DNA from 3 places in the Bradyrhizobium sp. F1.13.3 genome. Region 2 is predicted to be linked to each of the others. Evidence: predicted binding sites of a transcription regulator. Region 2 holds the regulator's gene; each other region holds the start of a gene.
What was found. Region 2 encodes PhoB, which activates phosphate uptake and scavenging genes when phosphate is short. Its sites were predicted from a motif close to TGTCATNNANCTGTCAT; they were not measured.
Positions count from the first base shown of each region.

Region 1: a site for PhoB is predicted at 2,062-2,078, ahead of ABIB66_RS13130 (DUF47 domain-containing protein). Genes of this name have one in related genera too.
Region 3: a site for PhoB is predicted at 1,539-1,555, ahead of ABIB66_RS13500 (RNA degradosome polyphosphate kinase). Genes of this name have one in related genera too.

Region 1 is NZ_JBEPRI010000004.1:168,641-171,912, reverse strand. It holds gene sugE (quaternary ammonium compound efflux SMR transporter SugE) at 44-358, shown strand; gene ABIB66_RS13135 (inorganic phosphate transporter) at 351-1,358, opposite strand; gene ABIB66_RS13130 (DUF47 domain-containing protein) at 1,373-2,017, opposite strand; gene ABIB66_RS13125 (branched-chain amino acid ABC transporter permease) at 2,176-3,144, opposite strand; gene ABIB66_RS13120 (branched-chain amino acid ABC transporter permease) at 3,146-3,272, opposite strand, start outside.
Region 2 is NZ_JBEPRI010000002.1:314,928-318,199, reverse strand. It holds gene pstB (phosphate ABC transporter ATP-binding protein PstB) at 1-737, shown strand, start outside; gene phoU (phosphate signaling complex protein PhoU) at 748-1,464, shown strand; gene phoB (phosphate regulon transcriptional regulator PhoB) at 1,487-2,194, shown strand; gene ABIB66_RS06370 (GcrA family cell cycle regulator) at 2,430-2,942, opposite strand.
Region 3 is NZ_JBEPRI010000004.1:248,341-251,612, forward strand. It holds gene ABIB66_RS13500 (RNA degradosome polyphosphate kinase) at 1-1,465, opposite strand, end outside; gene ABIB66_RS13505 (P-loop NTPase family protein) at 1,593-2,270, opposite strand; gene ABIB66_RS13510 (CDP-alcohol phosphatidyltransferase family protein) at 2,364-2,906, opposite strand; gene purM (phosphoribosylformylglycinamidine cyclo-ligase) at 3,062-3,272, shown strand, end outside.

The sequences.
Region 1 (3,272 bases), on a different contig from region 2:
ACGCCAGTCGCGGGGACGACCCTGCCTTGAATGGAGGGTCGTCATGGCCTGGAGCATCCTGTTCGTCGCCGGTCTGCTGGAGATCTCCTGGGCGATCGGCCTCAAATATACCGAGGGGTTCAGCAAGCTCGTTCCGTCGGTCCTCACGCTCGGCGCCATGGCCGGCAGCATCATCCTGCTCGGGCTCGCCCTCAAATCGCTCCCGATTGGAACCGCTTATGCAGTCTGGACCGGAATCGGCGCAGTCGGTACCGCGACGCTCGGCATCATCCTGTTCGGCGAGCCGGCCACCGCGTTTCGCCTCGCCAGCATCGGACTGATCGTCGCCGGGATTGTCGGACTGAAGCTGGTTACCTGACGAAGATCTTGACCGCCCACCAGCTCAGCGCGGCGACGATGGCCGAGGCCGGCATCGTGATCACCCAGGCATAGACGATCGAGCTGGCGACGTTCCAGCGCACCGCCGAGAGGCGGCGAGCAGCGCCGACACCGACGATGGCGCCGGTAATGGTGTGGGTGGTCGAGACGGGAACACCGAGGAAGGTCGCCATGAACAGGGTCGCGGCACCGCCGGTCTCGGCGCAAAATCCCTGCATCGGGGTCAGCTTTGTGATGCGCAGGCCCATGGTCCGAACGATGCGCCAGCCGCCCATCAGCGTTCCCATCGCCATCGCGGCCTGGCAGGAGAGCACCACCCAGAAGGGGACGAAGAATTCGCCGCCGAGCTGGCCCTGCGAATAGAGCAGCACGGCGATGATGCCCATGGTCTTCTGCGCGTCGTTGCCGCCATGGCCGAGCGAATAGAGCGAAGCGGAGGCGAATTGCAGGATGCGGAAGGCGCGATCCACGGCAAAGGGCGTGGAGCGCACCGAGGCCCAGGAGACGATCGCAACCAGCACCATCGCGAGCAGGAAGCCGACCAGCGGAGACAACACGATGGCGATCACCGTCTTGGACAATCCGCTCCAGACCGCCGCCGAAAGCCCGGCCTTGGCTACGCCTGCACCAAACAAGCCACCGATCAATGCATGAGACGAGGACGATGGGATGCCGAGTGCCCATGTCACGAGGTTCCAGACGATGGCGCCGACGAGCGCGGCGAAGATCACCTGAGCATCTACGATCGCGGGATCGATGATGCCGGTGCCGATGGTCTGGGCGACGTGGAGCCCGAACACCAAGAAGGCGACGAAATTGAAGAACGCGGCCCAGAACACCGCGTATTGCGGCCGCAACACGCGGGTCGAGACGATGGTCGCGATCGAATTGGCGGCGTCGTGCAGGCCGTTCAGGAAGTCGAACAGCAGCGCGACGGCGATCAATCCGACCAGGACGGGAAGACCCAACGCAACATCCACGGCGTGGCCCTGCCCTATACTTGCTCGATGACGATGCTGTTGATCTCGTTGGCGACGTCGTCGAAGCGGTCGGCGACTTTCTCGAGGTGGTCGTAGATCTCTGCGCCGACGATGAAATCCATCGCGTTGCCGTCGCGATGCTTGAGGAACAGTTCCTTCAGCCCGATATCATGGAGGTCGTCGACGCGGCCTTCCAGCTTGCCCAGCTCTTCCGTGATCGCGGTCAGCATCGCCACGTTCTGACCGATCTTCTGCATCAGCGGCAGCGCACGGCCGACCAGATTGGCGCATTCGATCAGGAGCCCGCCGATCTCCCGCATCGGCGGCTCGAAGCTGCGGACTTCGAACAGCATCACGGCCTTGGCGGTCTGCTGCATCTGGTCGATGGCGTCGTCCATCGAGGTGATCAGGTTCTTGATGTCACCACGGTCGAACGGGGTGATGAAGGTGCGGCGCACCGCCGTCAGCACCTCACGGGTGATGTTGTCGGCATCGTTCTCGAACTGGTTGACGCGCTGGCAATAGACCGGCGTCTCCTCGCCCCCGTTGAGCATGCTCTGGAGCGCGATCGAGCCCTGGATCACGGTCTGGGCGTGGCGGTCGAACAGGTCGAAGAACCGTTCTTCCTTGGGCAGGAAAGCGCGAAACAATCGCATCATGGGGGAGAGACTACCGGTTGGATGATGGCCTGGCCCAAGCGGGCCGTCATGAAACTGTCATAGACCATTTTCGATCCACGCGCGTGCCACCTCACGCCCGTGGAGCCGGATCATCCACCGCTTTCGCACGTCAACACATCTTCCAATATATCAATGACTTACAGCGACCGCCGGAAGTAATGCGCGATTTCGCCGATGACGCCGCGGCGGAAGGTGAGCACGCAGATCACGAAGATCGAGCCCTGAATCACGGTCACCCATTGGCCGAACCCCGCCAGATATTGCTGCATGGCGATGATCACGAAGGCGCCGACCACGGGACCGAACACGGTTCCGAGTCCGCCGACAAGCGTCATCAGCACGACTTCGCCCGACATCGACCAGTGCACGTCGGTGAGCGAGGCATTCTGCGCCACGAAGACTTTCAGCGCACCGGCAAAGCCGGCCAGCGTGCCCGACAGGACGAAAGCCAGGAACTTGTACTGATCGGTCCGGTAACCGAGCGAGATCGCGCGCGGCTCGTTTTCGCGGATCGCCTTCAGGACTTCGCCGAACGGCGAGTTGATGATGCGGAAGATCAGCAGGAAGCCGGCGAGGAAGCCGACCAGAACCACGTAGTAGAGCACGGTCGGCTTGGTCAGATCGAACAGGCCAAACATGCGTCCCTGCGGGATGCCCTGGATGCCGTCTTCGCCATGGGTGAACGGCGCCTGGAGGTAGATGAAGTACAATAGCTGCGACAGCGCCAGCGTGATCATCGAGAAATAGATGCCCTGGCGGCGGATCGAGATATAGCCCGTGATGAGCGAGAGCACGAACGCACCGGCGACGCCGACGAGGATGCCGAGCTCCGGCGGCAGCGCCCAGACCTTCAGCGCATGCGCGCTGCAATAGCCGGCCGTCCCCAGGAACATCGCATGGCCGAAGGACAGCAAGCCGCCATAGCCGATCAGCAGGTTGAAGGCGCAGGCGAGCAGCGCGAAGCAGAGCGCCTGCATCACGAAGAACGGGTAGACTCCGGTGAATGGCACCGAAGCCAGCAGCAGCGCCATCACCACGAACACGATCATCTCGTCGCGGATCGAGCGCGGGGTTACCGGCAGCGTGTCGTCCGTCAAGGCTGTCATATCAGGCCGCCCTTCCCGTCAATCCCGTTGGCTTCACCAAGAGCACCAGCACCATGAGCACGAACACGACGGTGTTAGAGGCCTCGGGGTAGAAATATTTGGTCAGGCCCTCGATCACACCGAGCGCG
Region 2 (3,272 bases):
TACGCAACCTGAATTTCTATTACGGCGAGCACCACGCGCTGAAGAACATCAACCTGACGCTCGGCGCCAACCGCGTCACGGCGTTCATCGGTCCGTCGGGCTGCGGCAAGTCGACCCTGCTGCGCATCTTCAACCGGATGTACGACCTCTATCCCGGCCAGCGCGCCACCGGTCAGCTCATGCTCGATCAGACCAACATCCTGGACGGCAAGCTGGACCTCAATTTGCTGCGCGCCCGCGTCGGTATGGTGTTCCAGAAGCCGACGCCGTTCCCGATGACGATCTACGAGAACATCGCGTTCGGCATCCGTCTCTATGAGAAGATCTCGAAGTCCGAGATGGACGGCCGCGTCGAAAAGGCGCTGCGCGGCGGCGCGCTGTGGAACGAGGTCAAGGACAAGCTCAACGCCTCCGGCCTGTCGCTCTCCGGCGGCCAGCAGCAGCGCCTCTGCATCGCCCGCACCGTCGCGGTGAGGCCCGAGGTGATCTTGTTCGACGAACCCTGCTCGGCGCTCGACCCGATCTCGACCGCCAAGGTCGAGGAGCTGATCCAGGAGCTATCCGAGGATTACACGATCGCGATCGTCACTCACAACATGCAGCAGGCGGCGCGCGTCTCCGACAAGACCGCCTTCATGTATCTCGGCGAGCTGATCGAGTTCGACGACACCAGCAAGATCTTCACGTCGCCGACCGACCGGCGCACGCAGGATTACATCACCGGCCGGTTCGGCTAGGAGACGCGACATGGGTTCTGAACATACCGCAAAGGCCTTCGATACCGACCTCCAGGAACTCACCCGCCTGGTCGCCGAGATGGGTGGCATCGCCGAGCGCATGATCGTCGAGTCCGTCGACGCGCTGATCCGCCGCGACGTCCCGCTCGGCCAGCGTGTCGTCGCCATCGACACCGAGCTGGACGCGCTGCAGAAGCGCATCGAGGAGCGTGCGGTGCTCACCATCGCCCGCCGTCAGCCGATGGCGGTCGATTTGCGCGAGATCGTCGGCGCCATGCGCGTCGCGACCGATCTCGAGCGCATCGGCGACCTCGCCAAGAACATGGGCAAGCGCGTCGCCGCGCTGGAGACGGACTTCCATCCGCTCAAGCTGTTCCGCGGCCTCGAGCACATGACCGACCTCGTGCAGCAGCAGGTCAAGTCGGTGCTGGACGCCTATGCCGCGCATGATCTCCCGGCGGCGATGGCGGTGTGGAAGGGCGACGAGGAGGTCGACGCCATCTGCACCTCGCTGTTCCGCGAGCTCCTCACCTACATGATGGAGGATCCGCGCAATATCTCGTTCTGTATTCACCTGATGTTCTGCGCCAAGAACATCGAGCGGATCGGCGACCACGCCACCAACATCGCCGAGACCGTGTTCTACATGATCGAGGGCCAGGCGATCACCGACAAGCGGCCGAAGGGCGACATGACGACCTTCGCCAACACGGTACCGAACACCTGAAGACTTAAGGAGCGACGACCCGATGGGCGCACGCATTATGGTGGTTGAGGACGAGGAAGCTCTGACCGAGCTTCTCCGCTACAACCTCGAAGGCGATGGCTATGACGTCGAGACGGTGATGCGCGGCGACGACGCCGACACCCGCCTCAAGGAGCACATCCCCGATCTGATCGTGCTCGACTGGATGCTGCCGGGCCTGTCAGGCATCGAATTGTGCCGGCGGCTTCGCACCCGTCCCGAGACCAAGCAGCTCCCGATCATCATGCTCACCGCGCGCGGCGAGGAGAGCGAGCGGGTGCGGGGTCTTGCGACCGGCGCCGACGATTACATCGTCAAGCCGTTCTCGGTGCCGGAGCTGCTGGCGCGCGTGAAAGGCCTGCTGCGGCGCGCGAGCCCCGAGCGGCTCGCCACCGTACTTGCTTTTGGCGACATTGAGCTCGACCGCGACAAGCGCCGCGTGGCGCGCTCGGGTCGGCCGATCGATCTCGGTCCGACCGAATATCGCCTGCTGGAGTTCTTCCTGGAGCATCCGGGCCGGGTGTTCTCGCGCGAGCAATTGCTCGACAGCGTCTGGGGCCGCGACATCTATATCGACGAGCGGACCGTCGACGTACATATCGGCCGCCTGCGCAAGCTGCTCAACCTCGGCCGCGAGCAGGACCCGATCCGCACCGTCCGCGGCGCCGGCTACGCGCTGGATGATCGGTTTGCCAAGGCGGAGCAGGTGTAGGAGATTTTGCGGTGTGATGTTGGCAGGTGATCTAGCGCTGCCGCCACAATCTCCGATGTCGTCCCGGCGAAGGCCGGGATCCATAACCACAGGGCGCGGTTTGGCGAAGACTCGGAGTTACCCTTTCGCACAACAACTACGTGCTCGGAGTATGGGTCCCGGCCTTCGCCGGGACGACATTCATTATTTTTGAGCCGTCATCGCGTCACGGCTCGATCCTGAAATCGAAACTGACTTACCGCGGACCCGGCTTCACCGGTGCGCGGCGCCGATCGGACGCCGGCTGGTAGGCAACGCGCGAGTGCTGGGCGCAATAGGGCAGGCCGGACAGCGCCCGGCCACCGCAGAAGAAGAAGTCCGGGCTCGAGGGATCGCCGACCGGCCAGTGGCAGGTCGCCTCGTTCAATTCCAGCAGCGACAGCCTCTGGCTCATCGGCACCACGTTGTCGTAGGTGACCGGATCCGGCTCAGCCTCGACCTCGAAGGCCTGCGCCAGCGCGGTGTTGCCGCGCGAGATCGGGCGGCTCACCCGCATCATGTGCTGCGCGGGGCGCGCCTTGCGCGGCCGGGGCGCTGCCGATGACGGGCTCTTGGCGCGGCCCGAAAGGCCGAGCCTGTGCACTTTGCCGATCACGGCATTGCGGGTCACATTGCCGAGCTCCGCCGCGATCTGGCTGGCCGAAAGTCCGGCCTCCCAGAGCTTTTTCAGCTGCTCGACGCGATCATCGGACCAGGTCAAAACCGTCATTGCACCCTTTCCCTCGCTGCGCGCCAGCCATCCTGGGGCCTCGCAGCGAATGCCTAAGCCTTCAAAAACCCGTGCCGCCAGAATCCCTTAAGGCTCGCCGGGCGTGACTAGAACGCCCGAACGTTTACGCCGGTACATAAGGACTTAGAGATCAGAACCACTGCACGAGATGTCGTATCTGACAATCCAAACGCTACAATATGGCGTGACTCCCGCGCAAGAGTCCGCCGACTCGCTTCCACATGTTCCGTGGTGAAATCCCGCAAAATCGGCACCGCAAGACTACGGATCCAGCGTTTCGCGAGGCTTTCCGGGCGGCATTGACACCGG
Region 3 (3,272 bases), on a different contig from region 2:
AGGAGAGGTCGGTGTAGATGCGCGCGGTCACCGGGTGGTAGTTGCCGGTGCCGGTGTGGACGTAGGTCGTGAGGCTTCCGCCCTCGCGCCGCACCACCATCGAGAGTTTCGCGTGCGTCTTCAATTCGAGGAAGCCGTAGACGACCTGCACGCCGGCGCGTTCGAGGTCGCGTGCCCAGCGGATGTTGGCCTCTTCGTCGAAGCGCGCCTTCAGCTCAATCAGCGCGGTGACCGATTTGCCGGCTTCGGCGGCTTCCACGAGCGCGCGCACGATCGGCGAGTTGCTGGAGGTGCGGTAGAGCGTCTGCTTGATGGCGACGACGTCGGGGTCGCGCGTCGCCTGCTGGAGAAACTGCACCACGACGTCGAAGGATTCGTAGGGGTGATGGACGACGAGATCCTTCTGCCGGATCGCGGCGAAGATGTCGCCGCCTTGCTCGCGCACGCGCTCGGGATGGCGCGGTACATAAGGGGTGAATTCCAGATCGGGCCGGTCGAGGCGGGTGAGCTGCGAGAGCTCGTTCATGGCGAGCACGCCGTCGACCAGGAATACCTCGTCGTCGGCGGTCGACAGCGCGTGCTGCACGAAGTTGCGCAGCTGCTCCGGCATCTTGGCGTCGATCTCGAGCCGGATCACCGAGCCGCGGCGGCGGCGCTTCAGCGCGGTCTCGAACAGGCGGACGAGATCCTCGGCCTCTTCCTCGATTTCGAGTTCGGAGTCGCGGATCACACGGAAGGCGCCCTGGCCGTGCAGATTGTAGCCGGGGAATAGGCGGTTGATGAACAGCGCAGTGGCCTGCTCCAGCGAGATCAGCCGGACGACCTTGCCGTCAGCCGGCAGACGGATGAAGCGGTCGATCTTGCCGGGCATGCGGATCAGCGCGTTCATCTGCTTGCCGTCGGCGGCGCGCGTGAGCTGGAGCGCGATGGTGAAGCCGAGGCTCGGAATGAACGGGAAGGGGTGGGCGGGGTCGATCGCGAGCGGGGTCAGCAGCGGGAACACGTTACTGAGGAAGTAGTCCTCAACCCAGGTTCGTTCCGCCTTGGTGACCTCCTTGCCCTCGACCAGCACGATGCCCTCGTCGGCGAGCGTGCCGCGCAGGTCGCGCCAGATTGCCTGTTGGTCCGAGGCAAGCTGCGAGACGGTTCGGTTGATGAGCGCGAGCTGCTCGGATGGCGTCAGGCCGTCGGGGCTGCGCTCGGCAATGCCCTCGCGGACCTGGGCCTTGATGCCGGCAACGCGGACCATGAAGAACTCGTCGAGGTTATTCGCCGAAATCGACAGGAATCGCACCCGCTCCAGCATGGGGTGGCTGGGATTGACCGATTCCTCCAGGACGCGGCGGTTGAAGTGCAGCCAGGAGAGCTCGCGATTGATGAACCGCTCGGGGTTCGATGCGATCGCAGGCGGGCCCTCGGCTTCCGGGGCTTTTTCTTTAACTTCAACAGCTTGCGCAGAATCCATCAGAAGTCGGTCCATCCAGTTCGCCCCAATTTGCGACTTACGCGCAAAACCCGCGGGAGCATGTGTTAGAGCGATGACGTTTCGATGACATTGATGTTCCGCCGTCCGGCCGCGTCAAGCCGCCTTGTCAGACATCCCGGAGCAGCTCGGCGGCCAAGGCCCGGGTGACGGGGCGGCCGAGGCGCAGGGCCTCGCTGTCCAGCAGGTCCACGGCCCGTCGGGCGGCGGCCGAGGACCGCTCCAGGCGCGTGGCGAGGTAGCTGACCACGCTCTCGTCCACCGCGAGCTGGCGGTCGGCGCAGAATTTGACGATCAGGCCGCGGAAGAGCTGGTCGTCAGGCGGCAGCAGCGAGATAACGGGGACGGCGCGGAGCCGCGAGCGCAGGTCGGGGAGCTCGATCTGGAGAGATGCGGGCACCTCGCGTCCGGTGAAGAGGACGTAGGCGCCGTCCTCGCGGGCCAGATTCATCAGATGGAACAGGGCGCGCTCGTCGAATTCCCCGGCCTTGGTATCCTCGACCACCAGCGCGCCGGTGGCGAGCGCAGCCGGGACGGCTTCGGCGGTCAGCCCATTCGCCGTGGTCGAGCGGGCGCCTGAGGCCTCGGCCCAGATCGCGGCGAGATGGCTCTTGCCGCTTCCTTCCGGGCCGGCCAGCCACATGATCCGGTTCGGCCATTCCGGCCAGGCGTCGATGAGGGCAAGACCGGCGGCATTGACGGGGCCTTCGAGGAAATTGTCCCGGCTCAGGCTCTCCGCGTGCGGAAGCGAAAACGCCAATTGTCGGGGATGAACGCGGCCTGGCACGCTTGCTTTGCTCCGTGCCGGCGGGCCGGCTTCGTTTCAAGAGATGCGACTTCATCGAGCGGGAGTTGGCCTTTTGCGGGGCCGCTTCCCAACTCATTTGGCCTCGATCGTGCTCATGTGCCGCAACCACTCGACGAGATAGAGCGACACGGAGGAAAGCGTGAAGACCGTGACGAGGCCCATCAGGATGATATCATAAGGACCGGCTTTGAAGCCGAAGGCGAGGGCGGCCAGCACCAGCGCCGCGAATGCCACCTGGGCCACAGTGTTGAGCTTGGATACCTTCGAGGGCTTCATCTCCACAGGGCGGTCGAACAGCCAAGATATGATCACGGCAGCGACGATCATGATATCGCGCGAGACCACCAAGATGACGATCCAGCGCGGAATCGCGCCCCAGATGCCCAAGGCCATGTAGATCGAGACCAGCAGCGCCTTGTCGGCGAGCGGGTCGAGCAGGGCGCCGAGCTCGCTGGTCATGTTGAAGCGCTTGGCAAGGAAGCCGTCGACCGCGTCGCTGATACCGGCGATCAGGAAGACGGCGAACGCCACCTCCATTTGGCTCGACACGATGGCCCAGACGATGATCGGGACCAGCATGATGCGGCCCAAAGTAATGATGTTCGGTATACTCACACGGCGCTTCCCGGCACCCGGCCTGACCTCGAATTCGGCCCTTTGGAGGCTGAACCGGTTGATATCTCTACATAGTATACGGAGGCGCGCCATGCGAGCCATTGCGTGTCCCCGGAATTCGACGTAACCAGCCGCAAACCCACTGGAAATCGGGCATGACCGACCGCAAAAACGGCCTCACTTACGCCGATTCAGGCGTCGATATCGACGCGGGCAACCGCCTGGTCGACCTGATCAAACCGATGGTGCGCGCCACCGCGCGTGCTGGCGCCGACGCCGAAATCGGCGGTTTTGGCGGCCTGTTTGACCTCAAGGCCGCCGGCTTCAAGGACCCCATCCTAGTGGCCGCGACCGATGGCGTCGGCA